3 regions of the Micromonospora sp. NPDC048905 genome follow, and region 3 is predicted to be linked to each of the others. Evidence: riboswitches for the same ligand, from Rfam matches in the RefSeq annotation. Region 3 holds a riboswitch; each other region holds the start of a gene.
The links. Region 3 has a riboswitch for S-adenosylmethionine ahead of AB0C01_RS07585 (hypothetical protein). Riboswitches for the same ligand answer to the same signal wherever they lie in the genome.
Positions count from the first base shown of each region.

Region 1: another riboswitch for S-adenosylmethionine. It lies ahead of AB0C01_RS02060 (ABC transporter substrate-binding protein); the one in region 3 lies ahead of AB0C01_RS07585 (hypothetical protein).
Region 2: another riboswitch for S-adenosylmethionine. It lies ahead of AB0C01_RS09490 (aminotransferase class V-fold PLP-dependent enzyme); the one in region 3 lies ahead of AB0C01_RS07585 (hypothetical protein).

Region 1 covers NZ_JBEZFV010000001.1:451,351-454,617, reverse strand. The annotation lists gene AB0C01_RS02065 (amino acid ABC transporter permease) at 1-286, opposite strand, end outside; gene AB0C01_RS02060 (ABC transporter substrate-binding protein) at 326-1,264, opposite strand; SAM riboswitch class IV at 1,546-1,657, opposite strand; gene AB0C01_RS02055 (amino acid transporter) at 1,744-3,267, opposite strand, start outside.
Region 2 covers NZ_JBEZFV010000003.1:284,628-287,894, reverse strand. The annotation lists gene AB0C01_RS09495 (PrsW family intramembrane metalloprotease) at 1-1,434, opposite strand, end outside; SAM riboswitch class IV at 1,458-1,578, shown strand; gene AB0C01_RS09490 (aminotransferase class V-fold PLP-dependent enzyme) at 1,625-2,890, shown strand; gene AB0C01_RS09485 (FUSC family protein) at 2,906-3,267, opposite strand, start outside.
Region 3 covers NZ_JBEZFV010000002.1:656,924-660,190, forward strand. The annotation lists gene pglX (BREX-2 system adenine-specific DNA-methyltransferase PglX) at 1-707, shown strand, start outside; SAM riboswitch class IV at 1,218-1,338, shown strand; gene AB0C01_RS07585 (hypothetical protein) at 1,367-1,969, shown strand; gene AB0C01_RS07590 (hypothetical protein) at 2,145-3,131, shown strand; gene AB0C01_RS07595 (GIY-YIG nuclease family protein) at 3,091-3,267, opposite strand, start outside.

The sequences.
Region 1 (3,267 bases), on a different contig from region 3:
AGACCTGCATGCCCAGCGGCGCCAGCCCGACGCCGATCAGCAGGATCGTCGCCGCGGCCGGAAGTCCTCGGAACACGTCGGTGTAGACCCGCGCCGGCCAGCGCAGCCAACGGCTGCGCGAGATGCCGGCGACGGCCAACAGCAGGCCCAGCACCGAGCCGAGCAGGGCGGCGGAGACCGCCAGGATCAGTGTGTTGGGCAACCCGACGGTCAGCATCTCGGGCAGCGCCTCGCGCATCGCGTCGATGTCGAAGAAGGTCTCCCACAGCGTGCTCAACGGATCCATCGGTCGCCTCTCCTACCGCCCTGCTCGCTCGTCACCGGGTCAGGACGCGGCCGACGCGGACGCCGACGGCACGGCCGACGCGGACGCCGACGGCACGGCCGACGCGGACGCCGACGGCTTCGACGACGTGCCCGACGCGGTCGGTGCCGACACGGTGCCGCTGCCCGGCGTGAAGTCCGCCGGGATCGGCCGACCGGGGTAGTACTGCGCCTGCAACCGGCTCCAGGTGCCGTCCGCGATGACCTCGTCGAGGCCCTTGTTCAGCGCCTCGCGCAGCTTGTCGCTGCCCTTGGCCACGGCGTACGCGGTCGGCGCCGGGCTGAGCTGCTTGGCCGCCACGGTGATCTTGCCGGTGCTGTCGGCGGCCGACTTCTCGCCGATTTCGGCCGGAGCGATCCACGCGTCGGCGGTGCCGGCCTTGAGCTGGTTGATCGCGCCGTTGTAGTCCGGCACCCGGACCGGGTCGAGCTGCTGACCGGTGGCGTAGTCGTCCTGCACAGTGCCCTGCACCACCACGACCCGCTTGCCGGCGAGCTGGTCGAAGCCGGTGATCGGCGAGCCGGCCGGCACGTCCAGGCCGAAGTAGCCGAAGTCGTAGCCGTTGCCGAAGTCGACGGTCTTCTTGCGCGCCTCGGTGATGGTGATCGAGGAGCTGCCCACGTCGAACTTGTGGTTGTTGACCTGGGACAGCAGCGCGGAGAAGTCGGTGCCGACGAACTCGACAGTGAGGCCGAGCCTGCCGGCCACGGCGGTCAGCAGGTCGTTGTCGAAGCCGGTGAACCTGCCGTCCTTGAGGTACACGTTCGGCGGGGCGTCGGTCAGCGTGCCGGCCCGCAGCACGCCCGGCTGCGCCAGGCCGTACGGGTTGGCGGTGGCGTCGGACGAGGTGTCGTCGCCGCAGGCGGTGAGAGCGGTGGCGGCCAGGATCGTGGCCGCGCCCAGGGCTGCGGCACGGGTCAGGGCAGGAAGGATTCGCACGGGTGTCTCCGAAAGGGGTCATGTCTCGGCGGGCACGGACGTGTGCCGCCGACGGTGCGCCCGATGGGCGTACCGCTGGAAAGGCTCGGAAAAAGAGAGGTGTGCTAGTTAGTGCCGAGGGCCGCGTCGACACGCGGCGCTGCACATTCGCATCATGTCCACGTGCCGCCGCCGGGTCAGTGCCGGCGTGGGCTGACCGGCGCGGAGTTGCGCGACATCGGTCGGTGGGGCGGTGCTGAGGATGCGCATGGGTCTCCCGGGTCTGTGCTGACCTGGGTGCCAGGCCACGCTTGCACCGACGTCGTGCCGGTGCCTGGTCTTCACCCGGGGCACCCCACCGCGGAGGAGGGTTGCCGGCCAGCGAGCCGGGGCTTCGCGCTGGCACTCATGACCTGCAGCGAGGCTAGCAGCACGCACGGGTGGATCGTCCAGTCGTTATGACCACGCTCACCGTGCGCGGAGGATGCTCGGCCCGCAGGTCAGCCGGCGTGCACGTGCGGCCGGCGACACGGGTCGGGTTCCTGGCGGCGCAGGATCTCCCGGGTGACCGAGGCGATCGCGCCCTGCCCGAACGCCAGGTAGCGCAGGAAGTTGCGGGCCGGGCCGCCCTCGCTCCACTCGAAGTAGATGTGCGGTCGCCGCCCCGTGCGGTCGCGGATCTCCAGCAGCAGGACGGCGAGCGCGTTGGGCACCGAGGAGCTGGTCAGACTGAGCACCGCGAAGCTGTCGTCGGCCAGGCCGCCGCGTACCAGCAACTCGGTCTGGAAGTCCGACGGGTCGGTGACGTGCACCTCGACGAAGATCACGTCGCTGTCGTCGGGGAAGTCGTTGTCCGCCATCGTCTGTGCCAACTTCGCGCGGTACTCGGCCTCGTCGTGCCGGTCGGGCTCGTGGGCGACGAGCCGGATTCGCCGTCCGGCGCGTTCGTCGATCATCCGGGTGGCGACCGGATCCAGCTCGATCCGGTCCACCCGCAGCTCGTAGGCCCGAGACACCCGGGACAGCACCGAGACCACGATGATCCCGCCGATGAAACAGGCCGCGATCTTGACGCCGTCGGGGCGTTCCACCACGTTCGCCAGGGTGGTGTAGACGAAGACCACCGCGATGACGCCGAACGCGACGGTGCGACCGCGCTGACGCCGCCGGGCCGCCGCGAGCGTCACCGCCGTCGCCGCGGACGTGATCAACACCAGCACACCTGTTGCGTACGCGCCGCCCTGCGCGTCCACGCTGGCATCGAAGACGACCGTGATCAGGAAGGCCACCGTGGTGAAGACCAGCACGAGCGGCCGGACGGCCCGCGCCCAGGCCGGTGCCATGCCGTAGCGGGGCAGGTAACGGGGGACGAGGTTGAGCAGTCCGGCCATCGCGGACGCCCCCGCGAACCACAGGATCCCGATGGTGGACAGGTCGTAGACGGTGCCGAACACCTCCCCGAGGTGCTGGTGCGCCAGGTAGGCCAGCGCCCGGCCGTTCGCCGGCCCGCCCGGCCGGAAGTCCTCCGCCGGGATCAGGATGGTGGTCGTCACGCTGCTGGTGATCAGGAAGACACTCATGATCACCGCGGCGGTGGTGAGCAGCCGGCGCGCGCCGCGGATCCGGCCCAACGGTCGATCCTCGGAGTCCTGTGGGTCGCCCCGTACGCTCGGCATCACGGCCACCCCGGTCTCGAAGCCGGACAGGCCCAACGCCAGTTTCGGAAAGACCAGCAGCGACAACCCGACCACCAGCCAGGGATCGCCGTGCCCGGTGGTCAGCATGGTCGTCCAGTCCCCGACGGCGCTCGGGTGCGTCACCACCCGCCACAGCGCGTCGACCACCACCACCGCGTTCAGCGCCAGGTAGGCCGCCACCAGCACGACGGCGATGCCGATGGCCTCGGTGAATCCCTTGAGGAACACCGCGCCCAACAGGGCCACCAGCAGCAGCGTGACAAGTACCTCGTGCCCCTTGAACCCGTCCGGCCAGAACGGGTTCTCGTCGATGTGCGCGGTCGCGTC
Region 2 (3,267 bases), on a different contig from region 3:
ACCGGGCGGGGCGTAGCCCACCGGAGGCGGTGGCGCGGGGGCCAGCACCACCGGGATCGGCACCACCGGGTCGTCCGGCGCTTCCACCGGCCGCTGCGTACCGTCCGGGAAGCGCAGGTGGTAGCGGCTGCCGTCCCAGACCCCCGTCGGGGCCTGCGGGTCCCGGCCGACGAAGAACGACCGGTACGCGTTCATCGCGTCCAGCAGCTCCCGCTCCTCCCGCGCGGTCCGTTCCTGGTCGGCGGGCTTGCGGTCCAGGCCGCGCAGCGAGCCGTCGCGCAGCAGGGCCAGTCGGGTGGCGGCGGACTGGTAGCCGCGCATCGCCCGCACCCCGGCGTCGCCGGCCACCCGCCGCGCCCAACTGCGGGCCGCGTGCCGCCGGCCGAGGCTGCTCAGCGCCGCCACCTCGGGTGGGCTCAGCCAACCGGCGCGGACGTAGTCCGGCAGGGTCCGCTCGGTGAGCCGCCCCTCCCAGGCGCGCAACCACACCGCGAAACCCACCATGCCGAAGAAGACCGGCACCATCAGGCCCAGGAAGCCGTACAGCATGATCAACGCCTCGCCGGTGGCCTGGGTAAGCGTGGGCAGCAGGTTCCACGTGCCGTGCAACATCATCGCCAGCAGCAGGCCGGCGATCGGGGCGAGCACCCGGACCCGCCGGTCGGCCGTCCGCGCCGCGATGCCCAGCCCCACACCGGTCATCGAGGTGAAGAGCGGATGGGCGAACCCGAACAGCAGGATCCGCAGGATGAAGATCGAGATGACCTGGTTGACGCCGGTCACCGGACCGTACCGGTCGGCTCCGGACGCGTAGCCCAGCCCACCCAGGTAGAGGATGTTCTCCACCATGGCGAAGCCGACCGCGGACAGCCCGCAGTAGACCAGGCCGTCGGTGATCCCGGACCACTCCCGTCGCCGGAACACCAGCAGCAGGATCGGGCCCAGCGCCTTGGTCAACTCCTCGATGAACGGCGCCACCAGCACGCCGGTGAGCGCGTCGGGCAGCCCCCAGGCGGCGAACCGGTTGGCGGCGAATTCGTTGACCGTGAGCGAGGCGGCGGTGGAGACGAATGCTCCCCAGGCGAAGCAGAAGATCAGATACTTCAACGGCTCCGGTTCGTACCGGTCCAGCCAGAGGAAGCAGGCGACCAGCACCGGCACCGGCAGGATGGCGGCGGCCACCCCGATCAGCAGTGCCTGCGCGCCGAGCGACTGGCCGAGCCTGAAGACCATGAACACCGCGCAGGCGGCGATGAGCAGCACCACCCCGGCCAACGCCAAGAACCGCCGCCAGCCCAGCCGGCGCAGCGGCATCCGGGGCGCTCCGCCGACGGACGGAGCCACGGGCGCGGGCGGCGACGGCAGGGGCGTACCGGGCGGGGTGTCGGCCATGCGGTCAGCGTAGCCATCCGCCGCCGGCTGGTCCGGTCGCATCGGTTGCCGCTATGCTGCCCGCAGGTCACGAGTGCCAGCGTTCAGCCCCGGCTTGCTGGCCGGCAACCCTCGTCGAGTTCGCGGTGGGGTGCCCCGGGTGATGACCGGGCCCAGCCCGATCGGTGTGCTGGGCAAGCGCGGACCCCGTCCCGATGCCGCACCCGGGGTCCCTGACCCCGGAGGTTCCGGCGTGCCCGTCACCCTCGTTCCCTCGCTGCCCACCCTGCCCACCGTCGCGCCCGCGTCGGTGCCGCTGGACGTCCTCGGCGTGCCCGGTGAGATCAACCTGGACTACGCGGCGAGCGCACCCTGCGCGCGGGCCGCGGCCGACGCGGTGGCCGAACTGCTGCCCTGGTACGCCAGCGTGCATCGCGGCGCGGGCGCGCTGTCGCGGCGCTGCACCCTCGCGTACGAGCAGGCCCGGCAGACGATCGGTGACTTCTTCAACGCCCGGGCAGACGATCACGTGATCTTCACCCGCAACACCACTGACGCGCTCAACCTGCTGGCGCGGTCGCTGCCGGCCGGCACCACGGTGGTCACCTTCGCGGGCGAGCACCACGCCAACCTGCTGCCCTGGCCCCGCGGTTCGGTACGGCTGCCGGTGCCGGCCGATCCCGCCGGGGCGGTACGCGACCTCGCCGCCGCCCTCACCGAGCTGCGCCGGGGCAGCAACCCGGCGCTGCCGGTGCTGGTCGCGGTGACGGGTGCGAGCAACGTGACGGGTGAGCGGTGGCCGGTCGCCGAGCTGGCCCGGGTGGCGCACCGGCACGGTGCCCGGATCGTGCTCGATGCCGCACAACTCGCCCCGCACGCCCCGGTCGACCTGTTGGCGCTGGACGTCGACTACCTGGCCGTGTCCGGCCACAAGCTGTACGCGCCGTTCGGTGCGGGCGTGCTGATCGGCCGGGCGGACTGGCTGGACGCCGCCCCGCCGTACCTGGCGGGTGGGGGCGCCACCAGCCACGTCGGCCCGGCCACCCACGACGTGACCTGGGCAACCGGTCCGGCCCGGCACGAGGGTGGCACACCGAACCTGCTCGGCGCGGTCGCGCTGGCGGCCGTGTGCACGGCGCTCGGCGGGGCCGACCGGGATGCGCTGGCCGCCCACGAGCAGGCGCTGCTGACGCGACTGCGGACCGGCATCGAGGCGCTGCCGCACGTGGTGGAGCTGCGCACCTTCGGCCCGAACGCGCCGCGGGTCGGCATCGTCTCGTTCGTGGTCGCCGGCTGGGACTCCGCCGACGTGGCCGCGCGGCTGGCCAGCACGCACCGGATCGGCGTGCGCGACGGGTTGTTCTGTGCCCACCCGCTGGCCCGGCGGCTGCTCGCCGAGGCGGCGGGGCGTACCGGCCGACGGGACCTGCCGCCCACGGCGTTGCGCGCCAGCCTCGGCCTGGGCAGCACCGTCGAGCAGGTGGACCGGCTGCTCGCGGCGCTCGCCGAGTTGGGCTGAGGAGCGCGGCCGCGGTCAGCCGACGGGCGGGGCGGTCGGCGGTTTCGGCGCCTCGCCCGGCTCGGCCGGCTCACCGACCGGCCGCTCCTGCTCCCCGAAGGCGGTGCGGATCCACCGGTTCGCCTCCTCCTGTTCGATCCCGGAGGCCACCAGCAGGTCGCTGGCGGTGGTCCGGATCTGGGCGACGACCACGCTGCCGGAGAAGCCGACGCCGGCGCCGTACGCCCGACCCGCCTCGCTGACCGCGCGCAGCGACCGCTCCCGGGCCTTCTCCGGTTCCTCGCCGGCGGCGAACTCGTGTTTGAGCAGCCGGACCGACTCGGCGAGGTGGCCCATCGCGTCCGGCATCGGATCGGGTACCGGCTCGTCGTCCTCGA
Region 3 (3,267 bases):
TGCTCGACAGGTGCGAGACGGCTGAGCTCTGGTACGACAGCGCAGACGGCGCAAGGCGTGCACGACCGCGAACAATGGTGGAGCTAGCCGAGCTGCTGGGCGAGGACCCGGCGTTCATCCAGGCCGCTGAACTGTACGCACCAGGCCAACCGCTGGTCGACGTCGTAAGAGACCTGTTCGCGGACGAGGTCGTCCCCCACCTCGCCGCCCTACGTTACCGAGACTCGGGCATCGCAAAGCGCGCTCAGTGGGAGGAGACGTGGCGGCTACAACGGGAGCAGGACCAGGGTCTTACTGAGCCGGCCCTGATACCACCGAAATACACCAGCGCCGACTTCCTGAAGGTGAGCTACTGGCGACACCGTGGCAAGTACGACGTGCCTGGCGAACGGTTCGTGTCCTATGCGCGCTCGGGAGGCGCCATCAAGGACGCCATGGTGGGGTGGGCCGGCTGGCCCGTCGAGGATCGGGCAATGGTGTTATCAAGCCTCGCGTCGGCCGCGCCGACCCGCGAGGACGGCGTTCCGCTGCTCGCCGGGCTGCTCGAGTTGCTGCCGTGGGTAAAGCAATGGTGTAGCGACCAGCAGTACGAGAGCCACCGCACCCTGCTAGACGACTTGATGGTCCGGTGGGATGTCATCGAGGAGGATCTACGCGCTTGGCGTCCACTGAAATCGAATCGCGGGCGTCCCCGCAAGCACAGCTGATCGATAGCTCAGTCAGGCCGTCTGACTACCAGAACTATCCACATGATGATCCTTCCGGCTCCACTGGGCTCTTCACTGACGTACTGGCCCTCGGCACCGATCTGCCCGATCCTGCGGGTGCAGTCGAGCGGGTCAGGTAGATCGTCAGTTCAACGGTCAGCCTGCCTGAGGGGGTCTACCGGTTCGGGGACAGCCCTGCGCCAGTTCCGGCAGGTACTGACGCACGTACGCGCCGCCTCCGGCGACGTCTCCCCCACGGCTCTCGACCTACGTTTCAACATCGGCATACTGCTGGTCTCCGAAGACAAGGCCACCGAGGCCGCGGACGAGCTGCAACCGCTGCACGACGACCTCTGCGTGGTCTACGGGCCAGACCATGAGCTGACCCGGGAAGTCGCCGACCTGCTCGCCCGGCTCCGACTCGCCGCCGACGGATGGTTCCGCACCGCCGTCGGCTCAGGTCTCCCCCGCGGGTTGCTGCCGGCCTCGATGATCTCTATGCTTCCTGGGCGTCAAGAGTGGTCAGCGTCAAGCCTCCCGGCTTGCTGACCCGGCAACCGCGCCATCCGCGCACGGTGCCTCCGGGGGAAGACCAGGCCGACCGCAAGCAGCGGTACGGCAAGAGCGGGTGCCTCCTGGCACCGGAGAGCGAGTTCACGGTGCCATCCGAAGAGCTGAACCTTGCCGCTTTCGCGGTCTGCCTGACCTGCGGGCACCTCCGCGACGGTGCCCCACGCGAGCAGCGGTGCCGCTGCCAGCCGCGTACGCCGGAGTGGGAGCAGCAGTGGCAGGGCCAGGACATCTCCAGTGACCTCGACCTGTGCCTGTTGTGTGTCCGGGACACGGTGACCACCCGAACCCGGTGGTCGTGGCTGGCCTGCGAAACCTGCCGACACGTCTCGCAGGTCGTCGGCGAGCGGTACGGCCACCGCGCCGCACTGCCGCTGGGCCGGCACTCGATCATGAACGGCGACGTGGTCCAGCCGCACACGGCCACGGCCACCAAGGTCGCCGCGTCGCTGGTGGCCTCCGTGCGGCGTGGCAACGAGCTGCGTGACTGGCAGCAGGTGGAGTTCGACCGGCTCGCCGAGCCACTACGCCCAGGCGGCCCAACCGTGCCGTTGGCCGAGTGGCAGCGACGGTGCCCGCCCTCGCTCGGAGCGAGCGTAGACGCCTTCGACCGCTACGGCGTCATGCCCGTACCCAACGACCTCAGCACCCTTCGGCAGGCCCAGACCGAATTCCTGTCCACCGCTCGTTGATCGCCAGTCCAGCCGGCTGCTGTTGGTGGTACCCGATCTCGCCAACAGCAGCCGTGCTGGCCATCGCCCATCGACGGTCCGGTGACGACGGGCAGCTCGGATGCCGCGCCGTTCGATAGCATTCGACCATGATGGACAGTGGCGGGCAGCGGCGTCGGTGCCCGGTGGTCGAAGCATGACCATCATTAGTGGTTGGCCGGCGCTGACCGTGGCCTTGAGCAACAGAGCCTCGCCAGCGAGATTGTTCATTCAGGAGCGGTTCGGCCGCTGGCAGGACCTGCAGGCACGGTATCGGGAATCCGTGGGCCCCCTTGTCGTGCCTGGGAGCCAGGCGAACCCTGGCACCATCGGCTCCGCGTTCGACTGGATGGTGCGCTTCATGGTGCATCCCAGTCCGGACCTGCGTTTGGCACTGCTCGGCGCGCGCACTCCCCCGCTACGGCATGCGGTCCACGAACTGGCGCGCACGCTGAATTACTCCCAAACCGGCGACAGCGTGGGGACCTGCCGGTTCAGCGGGCCGGCCGCAGGCAGCGAAGCCGACCATCAACTCCTTGCCCGGGCGTGCTGGGCGCTGGCGCTCCTTACCGACCTGTACCGGGTCGGTCCCACACCCGGATCCCCGTTGATGGCCCTGGCCCCAAGGTCCATCAACGCCGAGAAGCTACTTGAGCTCGCCCCACCCGCGGCGCTCGACGAACTCCAGACTCTGCGCGCCTTCGCCGAGCGGAGCCTCCTGCCGTCCCTGTCGGCACGGCATGGCGCGTGGGCCCTCGGGCCGACCTTCGCCGGATCATCGCTGATGAACGCCGACGCCGACCTGATCGCCGCAGGCCTGCTGCTCGAACTCAAGACGGGCCTCGGCAGCAAGCACCGCGATGGGACGCGACGCTCATCATTGGAAGCACCGACCATCATGCAGCTGCTCGGCTACGTACTGCTGGACTTCCCTGACGAGTTCGCTATCGAAGCCGTCGGCGTTTACAGCGCCCGCTACGCACACCTGACGACGTTGCGCCTACCGGAACTCCTGGCTGAGTTGGCGGGCCGGCCCGTCGACCTGAAGGAAGAACGTGTCGCATTTCGTCAGCTGCTCCACAGCTGCTCCACGGGCGACCACTTTAGTCCTCGCGTCGGAGACCATCTATGTAGCCCTGAATGAGGGCGGACGCGTCGCGGAAGTCGAGGTCGAAGAACTCACGGTCCTTGCGTACCCGGTAGGGCGCCAATCGAGCATGCAGCTCGGCCTCTACCGACGGAGCATCCGCGACCACCCACAAAGCGCGCACGCCATACGG